Regions from separate parts of the Streptomyces sp. NPDC102406 genome, predicted to be linked through region 3. Evidence: riboswitches for the same ligand, from Rfam matches in the RefSeq annotation. Region 3 holds a riboswitch; each other region holds the start of a gene.

Region 1 (5,527 bases), on a different contig from region 3:
AGGGACACTCGGCTTCTCTATCAGCATCTGAAAACTCACTCCTTGTAATCCCTCGTGTACGTTGAGCAAGATGCCACCAGTGTCAGGAAGGTCATTCCTGGCCAATCGACGGCAAGTTGACGGGGTAGGCGATGCGCGAGTCGGTCCAAGCAGTACAGGCAGAGGTCATGATGAGCTTCCTCGTCTCCGAGGAGCTGTCCTTCCGCATCCCGGTGGAACTCCGGTACGAGGCCGGGGATCCGTACGCGGTACGACTCACCTTCCATCTCCCCGGGGACGCCCCCGTGACCTGGGCGTTCGGCCGCGAACTCCTCGTCGACGGGGTCAACGGGGCGACCGGTGACGGCGATGTGCGGATCTCTCCCGTGCTCTTCGCCGGGTGTGGCGACGAGATGCCGGGCGAGGTGCACATCCGGCTCCAGGTGGGCGGCGACCACGCACTGTTCCGAGTCGGCGTCGCGCCCCTCGTCGCCTTCCTCGACCGCACCGACAGGATCGTCCCGCTCGGTCAGGAACAGGCACTGGCCGACTACGAGGCCGAACTCGACGAAGCCCTCGACCGGATCCTCGGCGAGGAGCAGAACGCCGGCTGAGCACAGGGGCCCGGCAGGGCAGTTGACGTAACGCTTCAGCAGCGCGGTGCACCCGAGCGTTCCGTGCCGCTCAGCGCTTGCGTCGCCGCCCCCTGCCACCGCGGGCCGGAGCGGACTGTGCGGGCTTGTGCCCGCTCGGCCGGTCGGCGGAGACGACCAGCGCCGCCAGCGCCGTGGTCACCGGAACGGCGGCCACCAGCCCGATCGAGCCCACCAGCGTGCGGACGATCTCCTCGGCCACCAGCTCACTGTTGGCCACGTCCGTCACGCTGCTCTGCGCGATCGAGAAGAGCAGCAGCAGGGGCAGCGCCGCGCCCGCGTACGCGAGGACCAGGGTGTTGACGACGGACGCGATGTGGTCCCGGCCGATGCGGATGCCCGCCCGGTACAGGCCGCGCCAGCCCATCAAGGGGTTGGCCTCGTGCAGTTCCCACACGGCCGACGTCTGGGTCACCGTCACGTCGTCCAGTACGCCGAGCGAACCGATGATGACGCCGGCGAGCAGCAGACCGCTCATGTCGATGTGCGGGTACAGGCCGTGGATCAGACCGGTGCTGTCGTCCGTGTTGCCCGTCAGCGCCGCCCAGCCGATGAACAACGAGCCCAACAGGCCGATGAGCAGCAGCGACACCAGGGTGCCGAGCACGGCGACCGAGGTCCGGGCCGTCAGACCGTGACACATGTAGAGCGCGATCAGCATGATCGCGCTCGCCCCGATCACCGCCACCACCAGAGGGTTCGAGCCCTGGAGGATCGCCGGCAGGATGAAGAGCGTCAGCACCAGGAAGCTGACCGCGAGCGCGACCAGGGCCATGACGCCGCGCAGACGGCCCACCACGACCACGGCCAGGGCGAAGATCCCGGCCAGCAGCGCCATGGGGAACTTCCGGTTCACATCGGTGACCGAGTACTGGAGGTTCTTCGGGGCGTCGGGAGCGTAGGCGACGATCACCTTCTGCCCCTCGCGCAACTGCCGGGGTGAATCAGGCTGGACGACCTCCGTGAACGTACGGCCCTCGTCCTTGCCCGTGTCGATCCGGATGGACGCCTTCCCGCACGTACCGGACGCCTGCCGCTCGGCCGAGGAACCTGCCGACGGAGCGGCCTGGGACGCGTCACCGGAAGGTGCGGTACCCGGAGCGCTCACGGACGCGCAGTCGACCTTCTCGACCCCGACGACCGTGGCCTGCTGCGTCTGCCGGTCGAAGCCGACACCGGTCCGCTCATGGGCAGGAGCGCCTCCGGGCCACAGCACCACGAGCCCCACGACGACCGCCACGGAGAACGGCACCAGGATCGCCGCGATGACCTTGCGCAGATGCCGGGAGACGGGCGCGGCCGGGCCGTGACTGTGCGAGTGGCCATGGCCGGCCGGGCCGTGACCGGCGCCGGACGGAGTGGAACCGTGCGGCGGTTGGGGCGGCGGAGGCGGGGGCTGCTGCGTGGTGGTCACCGCCCGATCATCGCAAGAACGGCAGGGGCCCTCTGTTCAACGCGTCCGAAGGGACGCTAGCGTGGAGGCACCTTTGCAAACGCGGGAGCTCGGAGCACCGGGCTGAGAGGGCGCTGACCTTCGTCCCAGCGCGTTTCACGTGAAACAACGTGAAGCGCCGACGACGAACATCGCTGCGTCGACCGCCGAACCTGTTACCGGGTAATGCCGGCGTAGGGAGTAGGTCTCATGACCACAACGGACACACGCACGCCTGCCTCCAACGGCTCCGAGCCGGAGGGCGGGAAGTCCATCGGCTGGCACAAGGGGTACATCCAGGGCTCACGGCCCGACCTCAACGTGCCGGTCCGCCAGGTGCACCTCACCAACGGCCAGGCCGTCACGCTGTACGACACCTCCGGCCCGTACACCGATCCGACCGTCGACACCGATGTCCGCAGGGGGCTCGCCCCTCTCCGGGAGAACTGGATCATCGCCCGCGGGGACACCGAGGAGTACGCGGGCCGCCCCGCCCGCCCCGAGGACGACGGCATCAAGCACACGTCGCCGCGCGGCGGGCTGCGCAACCTCGACGCCGTCTTCCCGGGTCGCCCGCGCCAGCCGCGTCGCGGCAGGAACGGCGAGCCCGTGACCCAACTCGCCTACGCCCGGCGTGGAGAGATCACCCCGGAGATGGAGTACGTGGCCATCCGGGAGAACGTCGCGCCTGAGGTAGTGCGTGAGGAGATCGCGGCGGGCCGCGCGGTCCTCCCCGCGAACGTGAACCACCCGGAGATCGAGCCGATGATCATCGGCAAGCGGTTCCTGGTGAAGGTCAACGCCAACATCGGCAATTCCGCGGTCACCTCCTCCATCGAGGAGGAGGTGGAGAAGATGACCTGGGCGACCCGCTGGGGCGCCGACACCGTCATGGACCTCTCCACCGGCCGGAACATCCACACCACGCGCGAGTGGGTGCTGCGCAACTCCCCCGTCCCCATCGGTACCGTGCCGCTCTACCAGGCCCTCGAAAAGGTCGATGGCAAGGCCGAGGAACTGACCTGGGAGATCTACAAGGACACGGTCATCGAGCAGGCCGAGCAGGGTGTGGACTACATGACGGTCCACGCGGGCGTCCGCCTCCCGTATGTCCCGCTGACCGCCAACCGCAAGACCGGCATCGTCTCCCGCGGCGGCTCGATCATGGCCGCATGGTGCCTGGCGCACCACAAGGAGAGCTTCCTCTACGAGCACTTCGAGGAGCTGTGCGACATCCTCGCGGCGTACGACGTCACGTACTCCCTCGGTGACGGGCTGCGCCCCGGCTCGATCGCGGACGCCAACGACGAGGCGCAGTTCGCGGAGTTGCGGACGCTCGGCGAACTCAACTCCGTCGCCAAGCGGCACGGCGTCCAGACCATGATCGAGGGCCCGGGCCATGTCCCGATGCACAAGATCAAGGAGAACATCGACCTCCAGCAGGAGATCTGCGAAGAGGCGCCGTTCTACACGCTCGGCCCGCTGACCACGGACGTCGCTCCGGCGTACGACCACATCACGTCCGGGATCGGTGCCGCGATGATCGCCTGGTGGGGCACGGCGATGCTCTGCTACGTCACGCCCAAGGAGCACCTGGGGCTGCCCAACCGCGACGACGTGAAGACCGGCGTCATCACGTACAAGATCGCGGCCCACGCGGCGGACCTCGCCAAGGGGCACCCGGGCGCGCAGGACTGGGACGACGCGCTCTCCGACGCCCGCTTCGAGTTCCGCTGGGAGGACCAGTTCAACCTGGCGCTCGACCCGGACACGGCACGGGAGTTCCACGACGAGACGCTGCCCGCCGAGCCGGCCAAGACCGCGCACTTCTGCTCGATGTGCGGTCCGAAGTTCTGCTCGATGAAGATTTCCCAGGACATCCGCCGCGAGCACGGCTCCACCAAGGCCGAGGTGGAGGCAGGCATGGAGCAGAAGTCGAAGGAGTTCGCCGAGGCGGGCAACCGCGTCTATCTGCCGCTGGCCGACTGACCGGCGTACCGGCGTCCTGCGCATCGGCATGACGCGGGGCTCGGGGCCGTGATTCGCCCCGAGCCCCGTCATGGCTCCGTGCTTCGCCGGGGGTCGGCGGTTCAGTCGGGCTGGTGCTCCGGACCGCCGAAGTCCGGGCTGGTGAAGTCCGGGCTGGAGAAGCCGGCGCGCTGCCCCGTGGCCGTACCGCCGCCGTCGGGGCTGCTGAACCCCGGCCTGTTGTAGCCGAGCTGGGGCATGCGGTTGGCGGGGCCGCCGCCCAGCGAGGTGCCGCCTGTGGGCGGGCCCGCCTGGGCATCCCGGAGGAACGGCACGATGCCGCGTTCGAGGAGGGCTTTGCCCCAGGCTTCCCTGGCGCGCGTCACCTCCTCGTTGGCCTCGCTGTCGGCGCCTGCCTGGAGCGAGGTCGAACCGTTGCGCAGGGCCGTCAGGAGCAGGCACACCGCGGCGACGAGGATGCCCGCCGCGGTGAGTGCGCCGAAGACCCAGCCGACCGACAGCAGGGTGTCCGCGAAGTCGGGCGGTGGGTTGAGCATTTTCAGGATGCAGCCGACCAGCAGGAAGATCGCGGCCGCGGTCCCGGCGAGGACCGGGGCGAGCACGACGGCGACCGCGGCGACCCCGGGTCCCGTGGTCTCCGCGACCTCGCCCACGGTGGCGGCGAACCCCAGCGAGCTGCCACCGGACTCGGCCGTGCCGGAAGTGCCTCCTTCGCGTAGCGGACGGGCGGACCGCGGGGCGGTGCGCAGCTCGTCGCGGACCTTGGTGTAGTGCTCGTACTCGGTGGCGGCAGCGGTGCTTATCAGTGCCGCCGCGTTGAGTGCCATGGTGCGCAGTTGTTCGCGGTTGAGCCGCTGGCCCACTGCGGCGAGATCCGGGCGGTTGGGTGCGGTACGCAGCGCCTCATCGAGGATCCGCTCGAACTCGGGGCGGTCCTCGTTCAGCAAATGCGGAGCGCTGTTCATGTGCATCCCCCGATGCTCCGTAGGGCTTGGTGGCCCGCATGGTTACGAGCCGTCGGGCAGAAACGGAGGGGAGCCTGCTACGGATAGGCCGATGGTAGAGCGGTCACGGCAGGCGGTGACAGGGGGTTTCCGGAAATTGGCCCGCCGGCCAGCCGGATCCTCCGTTTACCGCGACTGCCCAAGTAACTCTCAGATATCCATGGGCAGTTGCTGGACCAGCAGTTTTCCGGCCATGGTCACGCCACCGTCCATGGCGATGGCCAGTCCGCCCGCGTACACATGGGGGCCCTCGACGACGGGCCGGCTGTCCTCGCCGTCGGCGTCCTCGGTGCCGACCTCGCCCAGGAGGTACGGGATCGGGCTGTGGCCGTGGACGACGCGCGAGCCGCCGTAGGTGCCGAGGAGTTCGCGTACGGCGCCGGGGCCCGACTCCCCGTCCCGGAACGCGAAGCGCTTGGTGAGCTTGCGGAACAGGTCCCAGCACTCGTCCGCGTCGTTGCGCGTGAGCG
Region 2 (5,527 bases), on a different contig from region 3:
CCGCCGCGACCAGCAGCGCCCGCCGCACCATCGGCAGGTCGACCTCCCGCCAGGCCCGCAGCGGTGACGCCCCGAGCACGGCGGCGGCCTCCCGCAACCGCCCGTCGACGGCGCGGAGCACCGGCAGCATCGTCCGGACGACGAAGGGCACCCCGACCAGCGCCTGGGCGAGCGGCACCAGGATCCAGGAGGCCCGCAGATCCAGCGGCGGCTTGTCGAGCGTGATCAGGAAGCCGAACCCGACGGTCACCGCGGACACGCCGAGCGGCAGCATCAGCAGGGCGTCGAAGCCGCGCACCAGGCGTCCCGCCCGCCGGGTCAGCGCGGCGGCGGCGAGTCCGCCGACGACGAGGGCGATCCCGGTGGCGGCGAGCGCGTACTCCAGGGAGTTCCACACGGCGTTGATCGGCGGCACCAGGAAGGTTCCGCCGTCGGCGTCACCGAGGGCGCGGTAGTACGCGAACCCGTAGCCGCCCGGGGCGTCGAGCGAGCGCTGCACGAGCACGCCGAGCGGCAGCAGGATCAGCAGGGCGACGGTCGCCGCCACCGCACCGAGGAGCGCCCACTGGGCCGCCCCGCGCGGGCGGCGCGCGGTGTGCGCGGCGTCGACGAGCCGGAGCGCGCTCTCCCGCCGGCGCACGCTCCAGGCGTGCACGGCGAGGATGAGCCCCACGGCGGCGAACTGCACGAGCGTGAGGACGGCGGCGGTCGACAGGTCGAAGATCTGGGCGGTCTGCCGGTAGATCTCGACTTCGAGGGTCGAGTAGCCGGGCCCGCCGAGGATCTGCACCACCCCGAACGAGGTGAACGTGAACAGGAAGACCATGAGTGCCGCGGCGGCCACGGCGGGTCCGAGCGCGGGCAGTGTCACCGTGCGCCACGCCGTGAACCGGGAGGCACCGAGCATCCGCGCGGCCTCCTCCTGCCGCGGGTCGAGCTGCCCCCACAGCCCGCCCACGGTCCGTACGACGACCGCGTAGTTGAAGAAGACGTGCGCGGCCAGGATCGCCCACACCGTCGTGTCGAGCCGGACGCCCCACAGCGCGTCGAGCAGCCCGCCCCGCCCGACCAGTGCCAGGAACGCCGTCCCGACCACGACGGTCGGCAGCACGAACGGCACGGTCACGACGGCCCGCAGGATCTGCTTGCCGGGGAAGTCGAGCCGCGCGAACACATACGCGCCCGGCAACGCGATCAGCAACGTGAGCGCGGTCGAGGCGAGCGCCTGCCACCCCGTGAACCACAGGACGTGCCGGATGTCCGGCTCCCCCAGCACGTCCACGATCCGCCCGGTCTGCCAGACGCCGCCGACGAGCAGCCCCCGGCGGACGATCGCGACGACCGGGTACGCGAAGAAGACGGCGAAGAACACGACGGGCACGACCATGAGCCCGAGCCGCACCAGGCTCCCGGACCGACGGACACCGGCGGCGCGGGCCTTCGCCTCAGCCGCTACTTCCTGACGAGCGAGGTCCACGACTTGACCCAGTTGTCACGGTTGTCCGCGATCTTGCGCGGGCTCATGGTCTCGGGGTCGTCGACCTTCACGGCGTACTTCGTGTAGTCGGCGGGCGCCGTGGCGTCGTCGGTCACCGGGTCGACGAACATGTTGAGCGGCATGTCCTGCTGGAACTCCTTGGAGATCAGGAAGTCGAGCAGCGCCTTCCCGCCCTTCTCGTTCCTGGCGCCGTCGAGCAGCCCGGCGAACTCGACCTGCCGGAAACAGGTCCCGGTCGCGACACCGACCGGCGCCGTCGCGGGCTGCGGGTCGGAGTAGATCGCCTCGGCGGGCGGCGAGGACGCGTACGACACGACGAGCGGGCGCTCGCCCCCCGCCTTCTTGCCGCCGGCGCTGCCGCTGAACTCCTCGTTGTACGCCTGGTCCCAGCCGTCGACGACCTTGACCCCGTTGGCCACGAGCTTCTTCCAGTAGCCCTGCCAGGCGTCGTCGCCGTAGCGCGCGGCGGACCCCAGCAGGAACCCGAGCCCCGGCGACGAGGTGGCCGCGTTCTCGGTGACCAGCAGGTTCTTGTACCGCGGCTCGGCGAGATCGGCGAAGGAGGACGGCGGCTTCAGCTTGTGCTGCGCGAAGTACTTCTTGTCGTAGTTGACGCAGATGGCGCCCGTGTCGACGGGCGTGACGCGGTGTTTGCCGGCGTCGAGCTGGTAGGCGCCCTTGACCGCACCGAGGTTCTTCGCCTCGTACGAGGTGAAGATCCCGTTGTCGAGCGCCCGGGACAGCAGGGTGTTGTCGACGCCGAAGAAGACGTCGCCCTGCGGATTGCCCTTGGACAGGATCGCCTTGTTGACGGCCTGCCCGGCGTCACCGTCCTCCAGGACCTTCACCGTGTAGCCGGACTTCTTCTCGAAGTCCTTCAGTACGTTCTTGGAGACCGCCCACGAGTCGTGGCTGACGAGGGTGACGGTCTTGGAGCCGCCGGCGGAGTCCGTGTCGCCGGACGACCCGCACGCGGACAACGTGACGAACCCGAGCCCCACCGCCACGGCGATGGCCCCGTACGTCGTCTTGCTCGTTCGCATTCGAATTCCTCCTGGAATGACCAGGAGAAGACGCGGCCCTGCCCGGGGACCTCGAAGATCCCGGGCAGGGCGCAACAGCATGAGTGGTGACCGAACTTCCTACCCGGAATGACCCGGGCGAGGTTCAGAGGGTCTGCGGCCTGCCTTGCTCTGGTGCCGCACTCTCAGCGCTGTGGCGCTCCCCTGTCGGAATATGCAGATGTGGGTACTGGTACTGGCGTAAGGCTACCGTTCGGTGGCGGCGAGCTGACCACACGCCCCGTCGATCTCCTGCCCACGGGTGTCCCGGACGGTCACCGGTACGCCGTGCGCGGCGACGGCCTCGACGAACGCCTTCTCGTCCTCGGGCCGCGACGCCGTCCACTTCGACCCCGGAGTCGGGTTCAGCGGAATGAGATTGACGTGCACCGGCTTGCCCCGCAGCAGGCGGCCGAGCCGGTCGCCGCGCCACGCCTGGTCGTTGATGTCGCGGATGAGGGCGTACTCGATGGAGAGCCGCCGCCCCGACTTCGCGGCGTACTCCCACCCGGCGTCCAGCACTTCCCGCACCTTCCAGCGCGTGTTGACCGGTACGAGGGTGTCGCGCAGCTCGTCGTCGGGCGCGTGCAGCGAGATGGCGAGACGGCACTTGAAGCCCTCGTCGGCGAACCGGTGGATGGCGGGCACGAGCCCGACCGTCGACACGGTGATGCCACGCTGCGACAGCCCGAGCCCATCCGGCTCGGGGTCGGTGAGCGCCCGGATCGACTGCACGACCCGCTTGTAGTTGGCGAGCGGCTCGCCCATCCCCATGAACACGATGTTGCTCAGCCGGGCGGGCCCACCAGGAATCTCCCCGTCTCGCAGCGCCCGCATCCCGTCGACGATCTGGTGCACGATCTCACCGGTCGACAGGTTCCGGTCGAGCCCCGCCTGCCCCGTGGCACAGAACGGGCAGTTCATCCCGCACCCGGCCTGCGACGAGATACACATCGTCACCCGGTCCGGGTACCGCATCAGCACCGACTCGACGAGCGTCCCGTCGAACAGCCGCCACAGCGTCTTGCGGGTGGTGTCCTGGTCGGTCGACAGATGCCGCACGACCGTCATCAGCTCGGGCAGCAACGCCTCCCGCAGCTTCTCCCGCGACCCGGCGGGGATGTCGGTCCACTCCGCGGGATCGTGCGCGAACCGCGCGAAGTAGTGCTGCGAGAGCTGCTTGGCACGAAACGGCTTCTCACCGATCGCGGCAACGGCTTCCTTCCGCTCGGCAGGCGAGAGGTCAGCAAGGTGCCGCGGCGGCTTCTTGGCTCCGCGGGGGGCGACGAATGTGAGTTCTCCGGGCTTAGGCATGGCACTCCCAGTGTCGCAGATGAACGGGGGTGACCTGGGGTCGTCGCGTTGGCCGCCTGTCGCTGGCGGTCGCGGTTGGTCACTGTTGAGCGGCCCTGGACGGCCCACAGACGGCCCCGAAGTGGGGGCTTCACGACGGCCTGACCAGCAAACACCTCGTCTAACGCAGGGCGCGGGGCCTTGTGCGGCTGAGTTGGCAAAACCAGGATCATCACACGGGTGCCCGCATCTCCGCTGAATCAGAGCACATGCGAGCCCTTTCGGGAGTAAATTCTTACTACAGCCTGGTTCAACAGCCGATGGAGTCGACATGCCCAGTCTCATCTTCCCTGGCCTTGGCATTTCTGGATACAGAAGCTTCGGGACGGAGATGCAGCACAGCGGGACAATGGGGCCCGTCACTCTGTTGGCTGGTCAAAATAACGCCGGGAAATCGAACTTCCTGCGATTCCTGAAGGGAGTTCTTTTGCAGCAACAACTCGACCTCTCCGCTCTAGATCGCCCGCAGGGTATGCGCGATGTTCCTTGTCAATACTCGATTGCTACACCAGTTCCGAAACTGCTGGCGGCACTCACCAGGGAAGGGGAACGCGTAGAGGAACAGGTTCGTAAACTCCTCACGCACCCGGAACTTCGGAAAACCGAAGATGACTTGGCTTGGTTTACTTATGACGAGCATAAGCAAATTTCGTTAGACCAATTCAAGCCCATCGCGCATGATATCGGCCCAATGGTCGACATGTCTCGAACCGTCACGGGAGGATGGAACGAGGGACCGAATGCCGGCCGAAAAAACGCGCAGGCGGTGTCACAATGGCTTCTCAACAAGGCCGCATCCAAAATCCCAATTGCCAGTATTGAGTCCTTTCGACAGATCCTCCCTTCCCGGGAAGATTCTATGATCGAATCGCATGAAGGGGTCGGGCTGCTTGGGAAGCTCCAAAAATTGCAGAATCCGAGCGCGGAAGATTACCTGCGCGACTCTGCACGTTTCTCCTCCGTAAATCGCTTCCTGCAAAACGTGCTGGACGATGCGACCGCACGCCTAGAAGTGCAACACAATGCATCCAAGTTGAATGTGCATCACGCTGGTAAGGTGCTCCCTCTGGAGCACCTTGGTACTGGAATTCATCAGGTCGTGATCCTTGCTGTCGCGGCAACAGTCCTGGACGGCACGGTAGTTTGCATCGAAGAACCAGAGGTGCATCTACATCCTGTACTCCAGCGCAAATTTATCCGCTACCTGGCGAATGAGACGAGCAACCAGTACGTAATTGCTACCCATTCGGCGCATCTTCTCGATTATCGAAGAGCTTCGGTGCTGCACGTCTGGCATGACGGAGAGCACACTCGATTGACTTCAGCTTGCGCACCAGCAGAGCTTTCTGACATCTGCTCGGACTTGGGATATAGACCGTCTGATCTATTGCAGACGAACTCAGTAATTTGGGTGGAAGGCCCATCGGATCGAGTGTATCTAAAACACTGGATCGAGCAGGTCGACAGTGACCTAATCGAAGGAATCCATTATTCCATTATGTTTTACGGTGGGGGATTGCTTAAACATCTCACGTCGGAAGATTCGGAGGTTTCCGACTTTATTCGCCTACGGCGACTTAATAGGCACCTAGCTATCGTAATCGATAGCGATAAG
Region 3 (5,527 bases):
CCTCGTCGGAGTGGATTCTCCGCGTGGCGATCTCCGCCTTGAGGCCCGCGTCCTCCAGCTCGGTCACCGCGTCGTCCTCGGACTCGCCCGTCACGTCGGGGACGTCCACCGGGGCGCCCTTGGAGACGACCAGGGCGACCGCGGAACCGGAGGTGCGGGTCGTGCCCGCGTCCGGGTCCGTGCTGATCACGGAGCCCTTGCGGACCTCGTCGCTGAACTCCCTGGTGACCATGCCGGGCTCAAGGCCGCGGTTCTTCAGGTCGCTCTTGGCCGTGGCCAGGGGTGTGCCCTCCAGGTCGGGGACCTTGACCTTCTCCGGGCCCTTGGACACCGTCAGGTTCACCGTGCCGTCGTCCCGGATACGGGCGTCCGGCTCGGGGTCCGTGGCCATGACGGTGCCGCGCTTGTACGCGTCGCTGTACTTGTACGTGATCTTGCCGCCGGGGTGCAGCCCGACCTCGTCGAGCCGCTGCTTCGCCTGGGCCTCCGTCTTGGCCAGCAGGCGCGGGACCTTGGTGAACTGGCCCGCGTTGATGTACCAGACGCCCGCGCCCAGGCCGAGGATCAGCACAAGCGCCGCGATGATGGCGAACCTGCCGCGTCGTGGCCTGCCGGCCGTGCGGCGGGCGGGGGCGGGAGGCGGCGGTGGGCTCTCCAGGCGGCTCGTGCGGTGGAAGCCGTCCTCCTCCGGGGGCAGCGGCATCTGCACCGCGCGCGGGAGCACGCTCGTACGGTCGTCCGCCCCGGCATCCTGCACGTCCCGCGCCTGCGGGGGCGCCGCGTCCAGCTCGGTGTCGGACAGCGCCGCCCGGGCCTGCCGCACATGGGCGAGCAGCGCCACCGCGTCGTGCGGCCGGGCCTGCGGCGCGCGGGCGGTGGCCGACGCGACCAGGTGGTCGAGGGGGAGGGGCAGGCCGGGCACGGCCGCGGAGGGCGGGGGAACGTCCTCGTGGAGGTGCTTGTAGAGGATCTGCGCCGGGGTGTCGCCGGAGTGCGGCTTGCCGCCCGTCAGCATCTCGTAGAGGACCACTCCGCACGCGTAGACGTCCACACCGGGCGTCGTCGTACCGTCCTCGATCTGCTCGGGCGCCAGGTAGGAGACCGTGCCGAGGACCGTGCCCGTGGTGTTCGTGACGGTGTCCACGGCGCGGACCAGGCCGAAGTCCGCGACCTTCACCCGGCCGTCGTCCCCTATCAGGACGTTCTCCGGCTTCATGTCGCGGTGCACGAAGCCCGCGCGGTGTGCCGCTCCGAGCGCGGCGAGCACCGGCTCCAGGATGTCGAGCGCGGCCCGGGGCCTGAGCGCGCCACGGTCGCGCAGGACGTCGCGGAGCGTGCAGCCCGCGATGTACTCCATCGCCAGGTAGACGTACGCGCCGTCGGCGCCCTGGTCGTAGACGCCCACGACGTTCGGATGCGAGAGGCGGGCCACCGACTTGGCCTCGCGGATGAAACGCTCGACGAACGACACGTCGGCCGCCAGGGAGGGGTGCATCACCTTGAGTGCGAGCACGCGGTCGAGGCGGGTGTCCACGGCCCGGTAGACCGTGGCCATCCCGCCGACCGCGATGCGTGCGTCGATGCGGTACCGGCCGTCGAGCACGTGCCCGAGCAACGGGTCCTGAAGGGTCGTGTCCACGCAGGTGAGTCTACGAGGAGCGACTGACAGGGCCCGGGCCCGCTGCGGGACCGGGCCCGTACTGCAGCAGAGCTGTGACCCTGTCAGAAGGCCGGGCGCTCGGGGTCGAGGCGGGCCAGGCCCCGGGTGGGCGAGGACGGCTCGGCGAAATGCCGCTTGGGTATGCGGCCCGCGCGGTACGCCAGCCGGCCCGCCTCCACCGCGTGCCGCATGCCCTCGGCCATGAGCACCGGTTCCTGGGCGCGGGTCACCGCGGAGGCGAGCATCACACCCGCGCACCCCAGCTCCATGGCGAGGGTCACGTCGGAGGCCGTGCCCGCGCCCGCGTCCAGGATCACCGGCACGCGCGCGTGCTCGACGATGAGCTGGAAGTTGTGCGGGTTGCGGATGCCGAGGCCGGAGCCGATCGGGGAGCCGAGCGGCATGATCGCCGCGCAGCCCACGTCCTCCAGTTTGCGGGCGAGGACCGGGTCGTCGTTCGTGTAGGGCAGGACCGTGAAGCCGTCGTCGACCAGGGTCTCGGCGGCGTCCAGGAGCTCGATCGGGTCCGGCAGGAGAGTGCGTTCGTCGGCGATGACCTCGAGCTTGACGAGGTCCGTGCCGAGCGCCTCGCGCGCGAGGCGGGCCGTCAGGACCGCTTCCCCCGCCGTGAAGCAGCCCGCCGTGTTCGGAAGGACCTGGATGCCGAGCTTCTCCAGGACCGACAGGACCGAGCCGTGCACCGTCGCGTCGACGCGACGCATCGCCACCGTCGTGAGTTCGGTGCCGGAGGCGGTCAGGGCGCGTTCCAGGACGTCGAGGCTCGGGGCGCCCCCCGTGCCCATGATCAGGCGCGAGGAGTACGTGGCGCCCGCGAGGACGAAAGCGTCGTCGGCCATGGCGGGTCAGCCTCCTTGTACGGCGGTGAGGACTTCGACGCGGTCCCCGTCGGCGAGCGGGGTCGCGGACCACTGGGTGCGGGGCACGACGGTCTCGTTGAGGGCGGCGGCGACGCCGGAGTGCGCCGTGGTGAGTGTGGTGACGAGGGCTTCGAGGGTGGTGTCGGTGCTCACCGCGCGCGGTTCACCGTTGACGGACACGTTCATGCGGGCTGCTCCAGGGAGGCGTCACTACTGAGATCACCCGGGCCGGAGAACCGCCCGGGGGTGAACGGGCGGGCCTCCTCGGGGAGTTCACCGGTGGTCAGGACGTGCGCCATGAGGTCCCCGGTGACGGGCGTGAGGAGGACGCCGTTGCGGTGGTGGCCGGTGGCGAGGAGGAGGCCGGGCAGGGCCGTCGGGCCGAGGAGCGGGGCGTTGTCGGGCGAGCCGGGGCGCAGACCCGCGCAGGTCTCGGTCAGGGGCAGTTCCGTGATGCCGGGGACCAGTTCATGGGCGTCCCGCAGCAGTTCGTAGACCCCGCCGGCCGTGACGGTGGTGTCCCAGCCGAGCTCCTCGCTGGTGGCGCCCACGACGAGTTCGCCGTTGACCCGGGGCACCAGGTAGAGGTGGCTGCCGCGCACGACCGCGCGGACCGTGCGGCTGAGGAACGGCGCGTACGCGCGGGGCACCGTCAGGCGCAGCACCTGGCCCTTGACCGGGCGGACCGGGGGCAGCACCTCGTCCGGGACGCCCGCGAGCCGCCCGCTGCGACTGCCCGCCGCGAGCACGATCTGTTCGGCCGCCGCCTCGGTGCCGTCGGCCAGGAGGACACCGCGCGCCCGGTCCCGTACGACGGAGAGCCGCTCGGCCCAGGTCCGGTGGAAGACCACGCCCGCGTGCTCACAGGCCGTCACAAGGGCGGCCGCGAGCCTCCTCGGGTCGATCTGGTGGTCACCGTCGACCCGCAGGCCGCCGCGCACGCCCGGCGCGAGCATCGGCTCCAGGCGGCGGCAGTCGCGGCCCGACAGCCACTCCGACTCCAGGCCCGACTTCTCCTGCAGGGCGTGCAGTTCACGCAGGTGCGCCCGGTCGTCGGCGTCCAGGGCGACCGCCAGCGTGCCACAGGCGCGGTAGCCGAGGTCCTGGCCGGTCGCCTCGGACAGCTCGGCCGCGAACGCGGGATAGCGGCGCGCGGACTCGACGTTCAGCGCGAGCAAGGTCTCTTCGCCGTAGTGCAGTTCGGTGACGGCGGCCAGCATGCCGGCCGCCACCTGGGCGGCCCCGCCGCCGGGTCCGGGGTCCACGACCGCGACGGACAGACCGCGCTGCGCGGCGCGCCACGCGGTGACCAGACCGATGACGCCGCCCCCGACGACCAGTACGTCGGTGGCTTCGGGTGGAGTACGCGACATGGGCGTCCAGCCCCTCCCTTCGCCGGCATGACCCGGATCAGGTTCGTACGGTCGGAGGCCGCTCCAGCCTCCCTCTCAGCCCGCTGCGTACGGGCTCCCGCGAGTGCTTTACGTCGGCCACCCTAACTCCTGCGTCGGGCCCCGGGTAAGGCAGCCTTCGGCCCCGGACCGGGCGGCGCGGCGCCCTTGATCGCTAAACCCGGTGACACGTGTGCAGGACGTCACGGCGTGGGAGTGGCCCGCACCGCTGACCGACGCAAGATCAGATGCCTAAGGTGATCCGATGAGCGAGCAGCGGAGCGGCAACGGGACACCTCCAGGGCAACGGCACGTCGTGATCGTCGGCGCCGGGATGGCCGGCGTGCAGACGGCCGTGGCCCTGCGCGAACAGGGCTTCACCGGATCCGTCACCCTGCTCGGCGCGGAGCCCCACCCGCCCTACGACCGGCCGCCCCTGTCCAAGGCCGTCCTGCTCGGCAAGGCCGACGGTTCGGCCTTCGACGTCGATTTCGCGGCACTCGGCGTCACCCTGGAGGTGGGCCGCGAGGTCACCGGACTGCGGCCCGACGCTCGCGAACTGGACACCGCCACCGGACCCGTCCCCTACGACGTCCTCGTCCTCGCCACCGGCGCCGAACCGATCAGGCTCCCGGGCACGGAGGCCGTTGCGGGAGTCCATCTGCTGCGCACCCTCGACGACGCCGAACGGCTGCGGCCCGTCCTCGCCGGCCAGCGCGACGTGGTGGTCGTGGGCGCCGGATGGATCGGCGCCGAGTTCGCCACCGCCGCCCGCGAGGCGGGATGCCGGGTCACCGTCGTGGAGGCGGCCGAGCGGCCACTGGCCGGGGCGCTGCCCGCCGAGATGGCGGCGCCCATGGCCGCCTGGTACGCCGACGCCGGAGCCGTGCTGCGCACCCACGCGCGCGTGGAGCGCGTCGAGCCGGGCTTCGTCGTCCTGGACGACGGGACGCGGCTGCCCGCAGGGGCCGTCGTCGTCGGCATCGGCGCCCGCCCGGCCACCGGCTGGCTGACCGGCTCCGGCATCGACCTGGGCGACCACCGCGAAGTGGTGGCGGACGCGCACCTGCGGACATCCCTGCCCGACGTGTACGCGGTCGGGGACTGCTCCTCGTTCCCCTCGGGGCGCTACGGGGAGCGGCTCCTGGTCCACCACTGGGACAACGCCCTCCAGGGGCCGCGCACGGTCGCGGCCAACATCATCGGTGAGACACCGGCGGTGTACGACCCGGTGCCCTACTTCTGGTCCGAGCAGTTCGGCCGCTTCGTGCAGTACGCGGGACACCACCGCACCGCCGACGCGACAGTGTGGCGCGGCGACCCGGCCGGAGCGGCGTGGTCGGTGTGCTGGCTGCGGGAGGGTGCCCTGGTGGCCGTGCTGGCCGTCGGCAAACCCCGCGACCTGGCGCAGGGCCGCAAACTCATCGAGGCGGGCACCGTACTGGACCCGGACCGGCTCGCCGACCCGGCCCGGCCCCTGAAGGGCGCGGTGGCCTGACAGCCGTCGGACAGGCGCCCGCGTCCGGCGAAAACACCTGGTCGGCCGCCCCGGCTTCCGACTGTCAGTCCGGGATGGCACGCTTGTCCCGTGACCGAGA
Region 4 (5,527 bases), on a different contig from region 3:
AGCACGAGCCCCATGCAGATCAGCAGGGCCTGCCAGTGGCGGGCGAAGATCTCCCTGAGGCGGCCCTTGCCGGACTGCCGGGCCGCCTCGACGGGGTCCGTGTCGCCGTCCCCGTCCCCCGCTCCGCGCGCCGCCGCCTCGTTGGCCGCCTCCTGCTGGAAGGCGGGTGTCTCCTCCAGCTTCAGCCGCATGTACAGGCCGATGAGGCCGAGCGGTCCGGCGACGAAGAAGGGGATGCGCCATCCCCAGCTCTCCAGACCGTCCGCGCCGAGGGTCAGCGTCAGGACCGTGACCAGCCCGGAGCCGAGGGAGTAGCCCACGAAGGTGCCGAAGTCGAGCCAGCTACCGAGGAAGCCGCGGCGCTGGTCGGGCGCGTACTCCGCGATGTAGGTCGTGGCGCCCGCGTACTCGCCGCCGGTGGAGAAGCCCTGGACCAGGCGGCACAGGAGGAGCAGCAGCGGCGCGGCGAAGCCGATCGAGGCGTACGACGGCAGGAACCCGACGGCGAAGGTGCTGGCCGCCATCATGATCATGGTCGCGGCGAGGACGCGCTGGCGGCCCACGCGGTCACCGAGCGGCCCGAAGACCAAACCGCCGAGCGGGCGGACGAGGAAGGCCGCGGCGAACGTGGCGAAGGTGGAGACCACCTGCGCGCCGGGCGAGCTGGAGGGGAAGAAGACCTTGCCGATGGTGCCCGCCAAATAGGCGTAGACGCCGAAGTCGAACCACTCCATCGTGTTGCCGAGCGCGGCGGCCGTCACGGCGCGCCGGACCGTCGGCCGGTCCGACACCGTCACGTCCGCGGCGCTCAGCGTCTTCTTGCGTTGCCGCAGGAGGGTGCGCACCATGCGGTCCGTGGCGGGTGTGCGGTGCGGTGGTGTCCCCCGTGTCCGGGTCCGGGTCCGTCCGAGCTTTCCGCGCGGCGAGCCTTTCGCCATCAGGCTTGTCTCTTCCTGTGCTGGTGCCGCTCCTGGCCTTCAGCCCTGAAAGGTCGTCTCGGCGCCAAATTATGGCGCCCGGGAACGCGCAGCAACTTCTCCGGCGCAGATGAGGACCTTGGTCCTGTGTACGAAGATCGGTCCGGGACATAAGGAAGATCGCTGCTGCTTGCAGCGTCCCCGCACCGAACGGAAAGGACGAACTCGTGGGCATCATCGCCTGGATCCTGATCGGGCTCATCGCTGGAGCCATCGCCAAGGCACTCACCCCCGGCAAGGACCCGGGTGGCTGCCTCATCACGATGCTGATCGGCATCGTGGGTGGTCTCCTCGGTGGCTGGCTCGGCAAGGTGATCTTCGGAGTCCACTCGATCAACGGCTTCTTCAGCCTCTCCACATGGATCGCCGCCATCATCGGTTCGGTGATCGTGCTGCTCGTCTACCGCCTGGTGGCCGGCCGGACACGCTGACCCGCGTATGCCCTGACATGCCGACCGGAGCACGCCGGTCGGCGGTCAGCGCGTGGTCACGGGCGCGCGCACGTCGCAAAGCCGACAGGTCGACAGGCAGACAGGCGGTCGCCGGAACCCAACAGGCCCGCGGAGCAAGCGAGTTGGCATGCGCCCCACATCGGACCCTCGCCCCGCCCGGAACCTTTCAGCCCGAAGACCCCGCCCGCCGCGATCGAGGACCTGCGCGCACGCCTGCGGGCGACGACCTGGCCGGACTCGTTCTGGCGCTGCTCCAAGGTGGTCCCGCTCCTCACCGATCCCGGGGCGCACGGCGCGGACCCCGCCGACGCCTTCGACGTGGTCGTGCCCGACAACCCGGGTCACGGGTACTCCGATCGGTCCGCCGCTCGACGCGATCGCCGTCGCCGGTTTCCGGGCCGAGCTCATGTCCGTCCTCGGCTACGCGAGGTTCGGCGCCGCGGGCGAGGGGGGCGTACGCCGCGATGCACCGCACGAAGCCGCAGACCGCAGCCTTCGGACTCACCGACTCACCGACTCACCCGCCGGGCTCGCCGCGTGGAGCGTGGAGAAGCTCCGGGCGTGGAGCGACTGCGGCGGGGACGTCGAACGCAGCTTCACCAAGGACGAGATCCTCACCAACGTCACCCTGTACTGGCTGACGCGGACGATCGGCTCGTCGATGCGGATGTACCACGCGAACGCGGCGATCGACCCCGCAGCTCACCCGAAGGGTCGAGGTGCCGTCCGGTTTCTCGGTCTTCCGCGGCGATGTCGTCCGCCCGCCGCGCGCCTGGCTCGCGCGCACCACCCACCTGGTCCGCTTCACCGAGCCCGCCCGCGGCGGTCACTTCGCGGTGTTCGAGGAGCCCGAGCTCTACGCGGAGGAACTGCGGGCGTTCTTCCGGCCGTACCGGACGCCCGGCCTGAGCGGGGCGTAGATGACCAGCGCGGTCATGAAGGCGACGTAGTAGCCGAGATCCGCGCCGTGCAGCGCCCGCGCCACCGGGCCGACGTAGAGGCTCGTGTCCATGAACGGGACCGTGGCGGCGAAGGCGGCGAGGAACGCCAGGAGCGCGGGCCAGGAGGGCCGTCGCCGGGAGAGTTCGGTGGCGAGGTCGAGGGGGGCGCCCGCTCGCGCGCGGGCCCGGGCCAGCCAGTCGACGAGGACGACGGCGACGAAGCCGGGGATCCAGTAGCCCACGAACAGGAGTACGTCCTGGAAGCGGGCCGCGGTGTCGGCGGCGTGCATCCACAGCGCCAGCGGGAACCCGAGGAGCGCGGCGAGCCCGGCGGCGAGCGGGCGTGGCAGGCGGGCGCCGATGACCTGGAGTGCCAGTGAACCGCTGTAGTCGTTCATCGCGTTGCTGCACAGCGCGGCCAGCGCGACGGCCAGGAGCCCGACGGAGCCGATCACTCCCCCGCCCAGCAGTGTGTCGACGCCCCGGGCGGTCTGGTCGGTGAAGACGGAGGCGCCCCAGAGCCCGAGCGTCTGCACGGCCGTGAAGGACACGACGATGCCCGCCAGCGTGCACCAGAACATGCGGGGCGCCGAGGTCGTGCGCGGCAGGTAGCGGCTGAAGTCACTGGCGTACGGGGCCCAGGAGATCGCGAGGCTCAACGCGATGGTGGTGGTGAGGACGAACGCCCCGGCGCGGTCGGCGCCTTGAGCGCTTCCGTGGCCGGCGGGCGTGACACCGGTGTGCGCCAGCCGCAGCGCCAGGGCGCAGAGGGCGACGGCCAGAACGGCCGTCATCCACTTCTGGAGGCGGTGGACGGCCTCGTAGCCCAGTGCTCCGAAGGCTCCCTGGGCCGCCATCATCACCAGCGCCCCGAGCCAGAACGGCCAGCCGCAGAGACGGGCCAGCGCGTCCGCGCCGAACAGTCCGATGAGCGCGTCCCAGGCGATGGACGACAGCCATTGCAGGGTGCCGGGGACGACGACGCCCCGGCCGAACGCCAGGCGGGCGAGGGGCAGTTGCCCCGCTCCGGTGCGGCTGCCCCACGTGCCGAGGTACGCGGTGGGCACGGCGCCGAGCACGGTGCCGAGGACCACGGCGGCCAGGGCGGTGGCGAAGTCCAGGCCGAGGGCGATGCCGACGGTGCCGGTGAAGACGCCGCTCATGGTCAGGTTGGGCGCGAACCACACGGTGAACAGCCGTCCGGCGCCGCCGTACCGGGCGTCCTCGGGGACCGGCGCGATGCCCCGCGCCTCGGGCCGCCAGTCGCCCGGCGCGGCGGGCATCCGTCCGTCGAAAGCGGGCGTGGTCGCGGGCGCGTGCGGTGTCGGCATCGCTGACATCCCTCCGCCAGTGCTAACTGGTTCAGGTTCTACGGGTGTGATCTCAGCCCCGTCGATGTCGTGGGGCACCCCGTGTCGGGCAGTACGGATGCGAAGACTAGCCGCTAGTTCAGGACGCCCGCTCCCCCGGCCTCCGGTGCCGAGGACCGGCAGGCCTCCAGGGCGCTCAGGACGGTGTCGTGGATGCCGCCCGACAGGCGATCGGCACCCTCGGCGTCCAGCACGGGGCGCGCGGTGGTGCCGGGGACGACGGCGAGGAAGCCGCCCGGCAGCGCCTCGGTCTCCGGGCCCGCGCCGACGAACTGCCGGACCGCGTCCGCAGAGCAGCGGTCGACCTCCCGGAAGTCCACCACGAAGAGCCGCTGTCCGGTCCGTGCCGTACGCGTCAGCAGCCCGCTCAGCTCGGCCGCGGCGGGTCCGTCGAAGTCGCCGACGACCTCGACGACCAGGACGCCGCCGTCCTCCCAACGCGCCGGAAACCGCGCCCCCGCTCGCTCCATCCTCGGACCCCTCAGTCGGCGGGCGGCGCAGCCGGCGCGGCCCGTGTGGGGCGCGCCTACCCACGGCCGGGCGGCACACGCCCCCGGCCGGCGCGAGGTTCCGGCCGATGTCACGCGAGACACCGCCGGTTTCCCACGTTTCACCCTCGTTGTTCAGGGGACTTCGTGCGACACGGATCACCTCGAACCCCTCCCGGGAGGGTTCGGCAGTGAGCCCGCCACCCCGCCCTCCGCCTCCGGGCGGAGGGCGGGGCCCTCAGACCTCCGCGGCCCCCTGCGGCAGGCCGGGTTCCGCGATCGGGTGAGCGGGGCCCGGCACGGGGCAGTCGGTCGGGATGAAGGCAGCGATGAAGTCATCCGCCCGGTATCTGGCCGTCGGGGCTCTCGTGCTGGCGGCGGGCCCTCTTCTGGCGGGGTGCGCGGAGGGCGACGGGCACGGTCGGTCCGACGCGGCGGACGCACAACTGACAGGTTCCGTCACGCGTCTGACGATCACCACGGAGAACGGGGTGCGTCTGCGGCCCGCCGACGGTGACGAGATCGGCGTCGACCAGGCCGTCGCCTCCCACTGGTCCGGGCACGGCCGCAGCCGGGTCCTCGATCTGTCGTGCCGCAAGGACGACGGGCCGGACCGCCCCTGCCCGCGCATGCCGGAGATCGGCGTCCCGGCCGGGACCTCGGTCACCGTCACCGCGCGCAACGCCGGGGTCGATGCGGCCGGGGTGTCCGGCCCCCTGGACCTGACCACCGTCAACGGCGATGTGACGGTGACGGGTTCGGGGCAGCGCGAGGCGACGGTACGGCTCGCGACCCGGAACGGTTCCGTGCGGACCACCGCCGTACGCGCGTCGGCACTGCGGGCGCGTACGGTCAACGGTGATGTCACCCTGGGGTGCGCCACCGCCCCGCGGCAGGTCGCCGGGCGGACCGTCAACGGCTCGGTGGACGTCTCCGTCCCGCACGACTCCCCCGCCTACCGGGTGAACGCCACCACGGACAACGGCCGCCCCCTGATCACGCTCCCCGCGGGCGGCGACCGGCCCGCCCGCACCATGACGCTGACCACGGTCAACGGTGACGTACGGGCCGCCCGCGACTGAGGACGGGCTAGGAGACGCGGCTCGGGTCCTCCTCGCGCAGGCTCCGTACCAGCTCCGGGGGCAGGCCGTGCGTGTCGTGGAGGTAGTGCAGGTCCTCCTCGTCGAGCGTGCCGCGGAAGCGCGGCCGGGCCAGCACCTGTCGGCCGCGCCGGAGGAGACCGGCGAACCGGCGTTCCTCGTCGAGCAGGACGCGGCGCACCTCGTCCGGGTCGGCCGA

What was found. Region 3 has a riboswitch for thiamine pyrophosphate ahead of thiO (glycine oxidase ThiO). Riboswitches for the same ligand answer to the same signal wherever they lie in the genome.
Region 1: it holds a riboswitch for thiamine pyrophosphate, as region 3 does, so the genes downstream of both, thiC (phosphomethylpyrimidine synthase ThiC) here and thiO (glycine oxidase ThiO) in region 3, are expected to answer to the same signal.
Region 2: it holds a riboswitch for thiamine pyrophosphate, as region 3 does, so the genes downstream of both, ACIRF8_RS26415 (thiamine ABC transporter substrate binding subunit) here and thiO (glycine oxidase ThiO) in region 3, are expected to answer to the same signal.
Region 4: it holds a riboswitch for thiamine pyrophosphate, as region 3 does, so the genes downstream of both, ACIRF8_RS10670 (purine-cytosine permease family protein) here and thiO (glycine oxidase ThiO) in region 3, are expected to answer to the same signal.

The regions. Positions count from the first base shown of each region.
Region 1 covers NZ_JBIWKP010000006.1:186,901-192,427, forward strand. The annotation lists gene ACIRF8_RS24885 (IclR family transcriptional regulator) at 1-31, shown strand, start outside; gene ACIRF8_RS24890 (SsgA family sporulation/cell division regulator) at 132-593, shown strand; gene ACIRF8_RS24895 (YibE/F family protein) at 664-2,046, opposite strand; TPP riboswitch at 2,118-2,282, shown strand; gene thiC (phosphomethylpyrimidine synthase ThiC) at 2,275-4,053, shown strand; gene ACIRF8_RS24905 (hypothetical protein) at 4,155-5,024, opposite strand; gene ACIRF8_RS24910 (metallophosphoesterase) at 5,208-5,527, opposite strand, start outside.
Region 2 covers NZ_JBIWKP010000007.1:112,367-117,893, forward strand. The annotation lists gene ACIRF8_RS26410 (ABC transporter permease) at 1-1,477, opposite strand, end outside; gene ACIRF8_RS26415 (thiamine ABC transporter substrate binding subunit) at 1,453-2,541, opposite strand; TPP riboswitch at 2,620-2,736, opposite strand; gene rlmN (23S rRNA (adenine(2503)-C(2))-methyltransferase RlmN) at 2,767-3,873, opposite strand; gene ACIRF8_RS26425 (ATP-dependent nuclease) at 4,184-5,527, shown strand, end outside.
Region 3 covers NZ_JBIWKP010000001.1:1,490,415-1,495,941, forward strand. The annotation lists gene pknB (Stk1 family PASTA domain-containing Ser/Thr kinase) at 1-1,639, opposite strand, end outside; gene ACIRF8_RS06855 (thiazole synthase) at 1,723-2,517, opposite strand; gene thiS (sulfur carrier protein ThiS) at 2,524-2,724, opposite strand; gene thiO (glycine oxidase ThiO) at 2,721-3,911, opposite strand; TPP riboswitch at 3,909-4,022, opposite strand; gene ACIRF8_RS06870 (NAD(P)/FAD-dependent oxidoreductase) at 4,195-5,427, shown strand; gene ACIRF8_RS06875 (Rv2175c family DNA-binding protein) at 5,518-5,527, shown strand, end outside.
Region 4 covers NZ_JBIWKP010000002.1:456,078-461,604, forward strand. The annotation lists gene proP (glycine betaine/L-proline transporter ProP) at 1-848, opposite strand, end outside; gene ACIRF8_RS10660 (GlsB/YeaQ/YmgE family stress response membrane protein) at 1,145-1,408, shown strand; partial or broken gene ACIRF8_RS10665 (alpha/beta fold hydrolase) at 1,622-2,349, shown strand; gene ACIRF8_RS10670 (purine-cytosine permease family protein) at 2,286-3,710, opposite strand; TPP riboswitch at 3,693-3,793, opposite strand; gene ACIRF8_RS10675 (hypothetical protein) at 3,815-4,210, opposite strand; gene ACIRF8_RS10680 (DUF4097 family beta strand repeat-containing protein) at 4,558-5,310, shown strand; gene ACIRF8_RS10685 (alanine--tRNA ligase-related protein) at 5,318-5,527, opposite strand, start outside.